2 regions of the Virgibacillus sp. L01 genome follow, and region 1 is predicted to be linked to the other one. Evidence: a T-box and tRNA genes for the amino acid it is inferred to sense, from the RefSeq annotation. Region 1 holds a T-box; the other holds one or more tRNA genes.

Evidence for each region. A T-box is a leader RNA that pairs with one kind of tRNA and senses whether it is charged. The one in region 1 lies ahead of ileS (isoleucine--tRNA ligase), so its partner is inferred to be a tRNA-Ile.
Region 2: it has a tRNA-Ile gene. The T-box ahead of ileS (isoleucine--tRNA ligase) is inferred to sense a tRNA for this amino acid. The anticodon was not compared.

The regions. Positions count from the first base shown of each region.
Region 1 covers NZ_JBQQCP010000003.1:88,500-91,918, reverse strand. Annotated here, with positions in the region: gene ileS (isoleucine--tRNA ligase) at 1-1,360, opposite strand, end outside; T-box leader at 1,427-1,650, opposite strand; gene ACTWQM_RS07490 (DivIVA domain-containing protein) at 1,712-2,218, opposite strand; gene ACTWQM_RS07485 (YlmH family RNA-binding protein) at 2,327-3,103, opposite strand; gene ACTWQM_RS07480 (YggT family protein) at 3,115-3,390, opposite strand; gene ACTWQM_RS07475 (cell division protein SepF) at 3,397-3,419, opposite strand, start outside.
Region 2 covers NZ_JBQQCP010000004.1:102,367-105,785, reverse strand. Annotated here, with positions in the region: gene ACTWQM_RS09285 (superoxide dismutase) at 52-663, opposite strand; tRNA gene ACTWQM_RS09280 (tRNA-Phe) at 878-950, opposite strand; tRNA gene ACTWQM_RS09275 (tRNA-Ser) at 1,081-1,173, opposite strand; tRNA gene ACTWQM_RS09270 (tRNA-Ile) at 1,183-1,259, opposite strand; tRNA gene ACTWQM_RS09265 (tRNA-His) at 1,275-1,350, opposite strand; tRNA gene ACTWQM_RS09260 (tRNA-Met) at 1,365-1,441, opposite strand; tRNA gene ACTWQM_RS09255 (tRNA-Asn) at 1,445-1,519, opposite strand; gene ACTWQM_RS09250 (Na/Pi cotransporter family protein) at 2,076-3,419, opposite strand, start outside.

The DNA of each region.
Region 1 (3,419 bases):
GTGAAATACACCAGTCTTCACGGTCACGAACCATGTTATGAAGCCGTGTTTCACCCCATGACGGATACCAATTAATTCGATTGATTTCTTCCAAAATATTTTGTCGGAAATCCTTTATAGATGCAAACCATTGTGAAGTAGCACGGAAGATTGTTGGCTTTTTCGTACGCCAGTCATGTGGGTACGAATGCGTAATAAATGTCAGCTTCAACAGTGCGCCAGCTTCCTCAAGCTTTTCCGTAATCGGCTTGTTCGCCTGATCATAGAATAATCCTTCAAACCCTGGAGCCTCAATGGTGAAAACACCTTTATCATCAACTGGAGACAGAGCATCCAGTCCATAAGACCTCGATACATAAAAGTCATCTTCACCATGACCTGGAGCTGTGTGGACACAACCAGTTCCTGCATCTGTAGTAACATGGTCACCAAGCATGACAAGTGAATCACGTTCATAAAATGGGTGCTTTGTAACAACTTTATCTGCTTTCTCGCCTTTAAATGTGTTAACTACCTCTGGATTTTCCCATTCCAATTCTTCGGTGACCGTTTCTACTAAATCGGAAGCAATAATATATTTTTCATTATTAACGGCAACAGCAGAGTACTCAAGATCTGGATGTAAACTAATTCCAAGATTGGCCGGAATAGTCCAGGGTGTAGTAGTCCAAATGATGAATTTATCTCCAGCATCAAGTACGCCTTTTCCATCTGTTACATCAAATGAGACATAAATGGATGGTGAACGTTTATCATGATATTCAATCTCTGCTTCAGCTAATGCTGATTCTGATGATGGTGACCAATACACAGGTTTAAGTCCTTTATAAATATACCCTTTTTTAGCCATATCACCGAAAACTCTGATTTGTGCTGCCTCATAATCTTTAGTAAGCGTGATATACGGGTTATCCCAATCACCCCGTACACCTAATTGTTTAAATTGTGTACGTTGATTATCAAGTTGCCCCATTGCGTATTCCGCACATTTTTGTCTGAAATCAGCAATACTCATTTCCTTACGCTTGATTTTTTTCTTTTTTGTCAGTGCAGTCTCAATAGGAAGTCCATGTGTATCCCAGCCAGGCACATATGGAGCATGATATCCAGTCATTGATTTGTAGCGTGTAATAAAATCCTTTAATATTTTATTTAGTGCGTGACCAATATGCAAATCACCATTTGCGTATGGAGGACCATCATGCAAAATAAATGATGGGCGTCCTTCTGTTCTTTTTTGTACTTTTTCATAAAGTTTTTTATCATCCCACGTCTGTTGGCGCTGCGGTTCTTTATTCGGCAAATTGCCGCGCATTGGGAATTCTGTTTTTGGCATTAGCAATGTATCTTTATACTCCACTTGTTCATCCTCCTATACATTCTAGTTATAGTTAAATTAAATTAAAAAAAGCCTTCAGACATCCCCAAAAGGGACGAGAAGACTCGCGGTACCACCCTTATAAATTTAAAATAATCGCATTTTAAATTCACTCGATATTCGTAACGTGAACTGACGCCCATTTCTACTGTATTCATTCAAAATGGATACTCAAGAGTGATTTTCTGAAGTATTACTGTATCAGGCTTGCACCATTTCCCGACTCGCTTAACAGCAAATTACATTCATACTGTCTCTATCATCGTAGTTTTCATTTGCATATAACATTTGTGTATAATGAATTATATGTAAAATTCCATAAAACGTCAAGGCTTATGATTCGTTATCAGCAGCCGCTTCAAGCTCTCCGCTAAATTCTGCATCAAACAATTCTTCCCAGTCATCGGTACCAATCATCTCTAATTGAGCTTCAACAAGCATCTTTAAACGTGTCCGGAATACTTTTGCTTGCTTTTTCAACTCCTCAACATCCATTGAAATACGGCGGGATTTATTTAACGCTTCATTAATAATTCGGTCAGCATTTTTCTCAGCTTCTTTAATGATTAACTTTGATTCCTTCGTTGCATTCCCTTTAACTTCTTCTGCTGTTTCCTGAGCAATCAAAATGGATTTATTTAAAGTTGTCTCAATGTTGGTAAAATGACCCAGTTTTTCATTCAACTGTTCGACTTTCTCTGTTAATTCTTTTTTTTCACGAATTGCCATCTCATAGTCTTTTATTACCTGATCCAGAAATTCATTGACCTCATCTTCATCATATCCACGAAAACTTCTTGTAAACTCTTTATTGTGAATATCTAATGGTGTTAATGACACAAAGGCCACCTCCTTAAAATTTTTAACCCAATTATTAGTAATAAAATAAATTCCTATATTACGTCTTTATTCGACATAAACTACAATTATCCTTTAAATAATCCGAAATTATTTTAAAATAGCAGTAGTAATTCTGTGTCTATCTTTTTTAGTAATCCCATTAATGCTAATTAGCTTACTTCTACCTTTACCTCTCAATGAAAGCATGTCTCCTTCAGTTAGCAAAAACTTTCCATCATCAACAACTCTGAAATTAACTTTCACATACCGTTTTGCAATATATTCAGATGCATCTTTTCTGGAAATATTGTAAATTGCTTTTAAAACTGCATCTAATCGTAATGATGAAACGGTCTGATCTGATTCAATCCACTCTGCTTTCTTTTTTATAATTGACGACAATGGTTCCTCTGAAAGTTTGATAGTTGCTTTTTTAATTGCTGTAAGATTTGCAAATACATATGCAGCTATCTCATCTGCCAATACAATTTGAATTGTTCCATTCTCAACGAGTATATCGCCGAGTTTTTTTCGCTTAATGCCTAAAGATAAAAATGCCCCCATGACATCTCCGTGGGTTATTGTTACAAATTTTTCATGATAAGAAGCTTGCATTAGCGTGAGCTGATATGACTCATCGGTTACTTCTTCATATAGGGGAGCAATAATTGCACGTTTTCTCTCTGCAAATTCACTCCCGCCATTCTGATAAAGCTTAAGTTCTTCATGGCTCGTCCCTATTAGCATAGCAACAATCTGTTGTTCGCGCGGATCAAGAAAATCGGTTACCTTGTGCTGAAATGTTTTCTCAACTTGATCTATCCAGGACAACACATTATCAATAAATGGGTGTTCTTCTTTTCTGAAATGCTGGTAAATATCCACGTTTATCTGCCTTAAAACCAGCCCGTCAGCATATTGAATAATACAGGTAACCCATAGGCACGTGCAAAGAACAACACGAAAATCCCAACAATTGGTGATAAGTCAATCATTCCAAGTGGTGGAATAATCTTCCGAAATGGTTCCAGATACGGTTCACAAATCTTTGTCAGAAAACTGCCGAATGCAGATTCCCGTGCTCCCGGAAACCATGACATAAAAATATAAATAATTAAAGCAAAACTATAAATTTCAAGTGCATAATATAATACCGTATGAAGTGATTGCATTAACGCCTACCATCCTTTTTCAAATTCGT
Region 2 (3,419 bases), on a different contig from region 1:
TTAATTCCACAAAAAAAGACACGGGAACTGTTCCCATGCCTTAAAAACTAATTACTTAGCGTTGTTATAATTTTTAGCTACTTCATCCCAGTTTACTACATTCCAGAAAGCTGCTGCATAGTCTGGGCGCTTGTTTTGATATTTAAGGTAATAAGCATGCTCCCAAACATCAAGACCCAAAATTGGTGTTTTACCTTCTGATAATGGATTATCCTGGTTTGGAGTGCTAGTTACTTCAAGCTCACCATTGTTTACTACTAGCCATGCCCAACCAGAACCGAAACGACCTTTTGCAGCTGTTTCAAATTCTTCTTTAAACTTATCAAAGCTGCCAAATTTAGCTTTTAATTTATCAGCTAATTCTCCAGAAGGCTCGCCGCCACCATTAGGTGACATAACTTTCCAGAATAAGCTATGGTTTGCATGACCTCCGCCATTGTTTCGTACAGCGGTGCGGATATTTTCAGGTACCGCATCAAGATTGCTCACAAGGTCTTCAATTGATTTGTCCTGAAGGTCTGCGTGTCCATCTAATGCACCGTTTAATTTTGTAACATAAGTATTGTGATGCTTCGTATGGTGAATGTTCATCGTTTCTTTATCGATTGTTGGTTCTAAAGCATCGTATGCATAAGGTAGTTCTGGTAGTTCAAATTTTGCCATTATTAATTTCCTCCCTTAATAATAAATGTTATTAAAAGGTTTGAATATTCACCCTTTAAATTCAAGATTATCAAAGCTATCACACACATGCAAATTATATGCATATTTTTACATGTGGATAGTGAAAATCATCCACACTTACTATGTTCCCGAATTATTAAATGTGAAACATATTTTCAGAAACAAAAAAACAAGCGATTTGCTTGTTTAGAGATGGCTCCGGACGGAATCGAACCGCCGACACAAGGATTTTCAGTCCTTTGCTCTACCGACTGAGCTACAGAGCCGTATGAGATTGTAGAATTAATCAATTGTCATTGTGTATTATACGTTTTTTCGGTAATGTTGCACTCCGCAGAAACTTGTAATGCTTCCATCTCATATTAGATAACTTTTAAAACATTTTGTAAGTATGTATGGAGGAGGAAGAGGGATTCGAACCCCCGCGGGCTTTGACACCCCTGTCGGTTTTCAAGACCGATCCCTTCAGCCAGACTTGGGTATTCCTCCGAGTTTTAGTGGTGGACCCTGCAGGACTCGAACCTGCGACCGATCGGTTATGAGCCGATAGCTCTAACCAGCTGAGCTAAGGGTCCTTCTATTATTTTTAATGGGGCGATCGATGGGTTTCGAACCCACGCATGCCGGAACCACAATCCGGTGTGTTAACCACTTCACCACGATCGCCGTAATAGTTTTATTGGTAGCGGCGGAGGGGATCGAACCCCCGACCTCACGGGTATGAACCGTACGCTCTCGCCAGCTGAGCTACACCGCCATATGGCTCCACAGGTAGGAATCGAACCTACGACCGATCGGTTAACAGCCGATTGCTCTACCGCTGAGCTACTGTGGAATAATCTTAAGTATTGATCAAGGTATTACAACCTTATTTTTTGTGCTCGTCGTGTTAGATGATTATTCGTGAAGTTCCACTCCTCGCAGACCTGCACTTGGTAGCTTTTTCAGTGATGTTTGCGGTCAGCTACTGTGGAATAATCTTAAGTATGATCAAGGTATTACAACCTTATTTTTTGTGCTCGTCGAGTTTTACAATTTATTAGCGACGAAATATAATTTACCATGTACGACAGAATCTGTCAATAACTTAAGCAATAATTTTTATTCATGAATCAAATCTTTTGTACAAGCATCTATTAGAAGCACCAATAAACACTATAGCATTTTATTAAGAGGTTTTCAATAAAAAATAAAGAGACTGGGACAAACAAATGTATTTAGTAAAAGTAAAATCCGAACTATGATTCAAAATTCTTGAAATAGAATTCGAATTAGTTCGGATTTTTGGTTAGAATCAGTCATTGATAATGAACGTACTAAACAACCTATCTTGTTATTATGTCTTTAAAGTAGAGTTTTTTAGTTATACTTGAGCCTCTTCAACTATAATATTACTCTCCTAATACTTCCTCAGCAATATTTACTGCGTGATCACCAATTCGTTCAAGGTTACTGATTATATCGACAAATACGATACCAGCTGAGCCACTGCATAAGCCCTCATTCATACGAATAATATGCTTTTTGCGATAAGTTCTTTCCATTTTGTCAATCTGATCCTCTTTTTGAACTACCGCTAGTGCCTCTTCACGATCCATTTTATCAAGTGCTTCCACTGCTTGTTTAATTGTTAAAATGGTTAAATCAAACATATTATTTAAATCTTCTTCCGCTTGCTCCGTTAGATGAACTTTATTTGATATTTTATAGTCAATTAATTCAATTATATTTTCAAAATGATCACCAACTCGTTCAATATCACGTACAGAATCAATTAATGCGGTGTGCGTTGCGCTTTCCAATTCAGACATGGACTCCCCAGATATTTCAACTAAATAATCCGTTATTCTGCGATCTAAATTATTTAATGCTCCTTCTAACTGCATTGCCATTTCTGAATGTTTCTGATTTTGTGTTGTTAAATATAAATTTGTTTCCTCAAGACCCTTGTAAGCATATTCACCCATGTGGATGACTTCTGCTTTAGCTTGGTCCAGAGCTAATGAAGATGATTGTTGGATAAATATAGGATCTAAATGTTTTGGCTTGTACTCAACAATGGTATCTTCCCCTGGAATAATTTTAGTTACAAGCCATGCTAAACCAGCAATAAATGGAAATTGAACTAGCGTATTTGCCAGGTTAAAGCTACCATGTGCAAAGGCAATTGTCATTTCTGGATTTAAATTCAGGCTTGATTGTAAATATAAGACATATTGTGTGAATGCTCCCAATAGAATTAGAAATACGGTTGTCCCTACCAGGTTAAATATAACATGTACAAATGCTGCACGTTTAGCAGCGATACTGGTTCCAAACGATGCAAAAACAGCCGTTATGGTAGTCCCAATGTTATCACCAAACAGGACTGGTACTGCCGCTTTCAACCCTATTGCACCTTCAGAAAATAAACCTTGCAGGATGCCGATTGTAGCACTGGAACTTTGTACAACGACAGTAAATAGCGTACCAATAACAACACCTAAAATAGGGTTTTCACTCATACTTAAGGTTAAATCCTTAAATGTCTGAAGGCCTTCCAACGGTGACATCGCATCACCCATGAACCTCAAACCTAAAAATAACGCTCCAAAACCAAAAATGGCTTGACCCACATTTTGAACCTTTTGATTTTTAAAGAAAAATAGCAGAAAACAACCAACGGCTATAATTGGCAATGCATAGGCTTCTAGGTCGATACCTATAATAAAGGCAGTTACAGTAGTACCTATGTT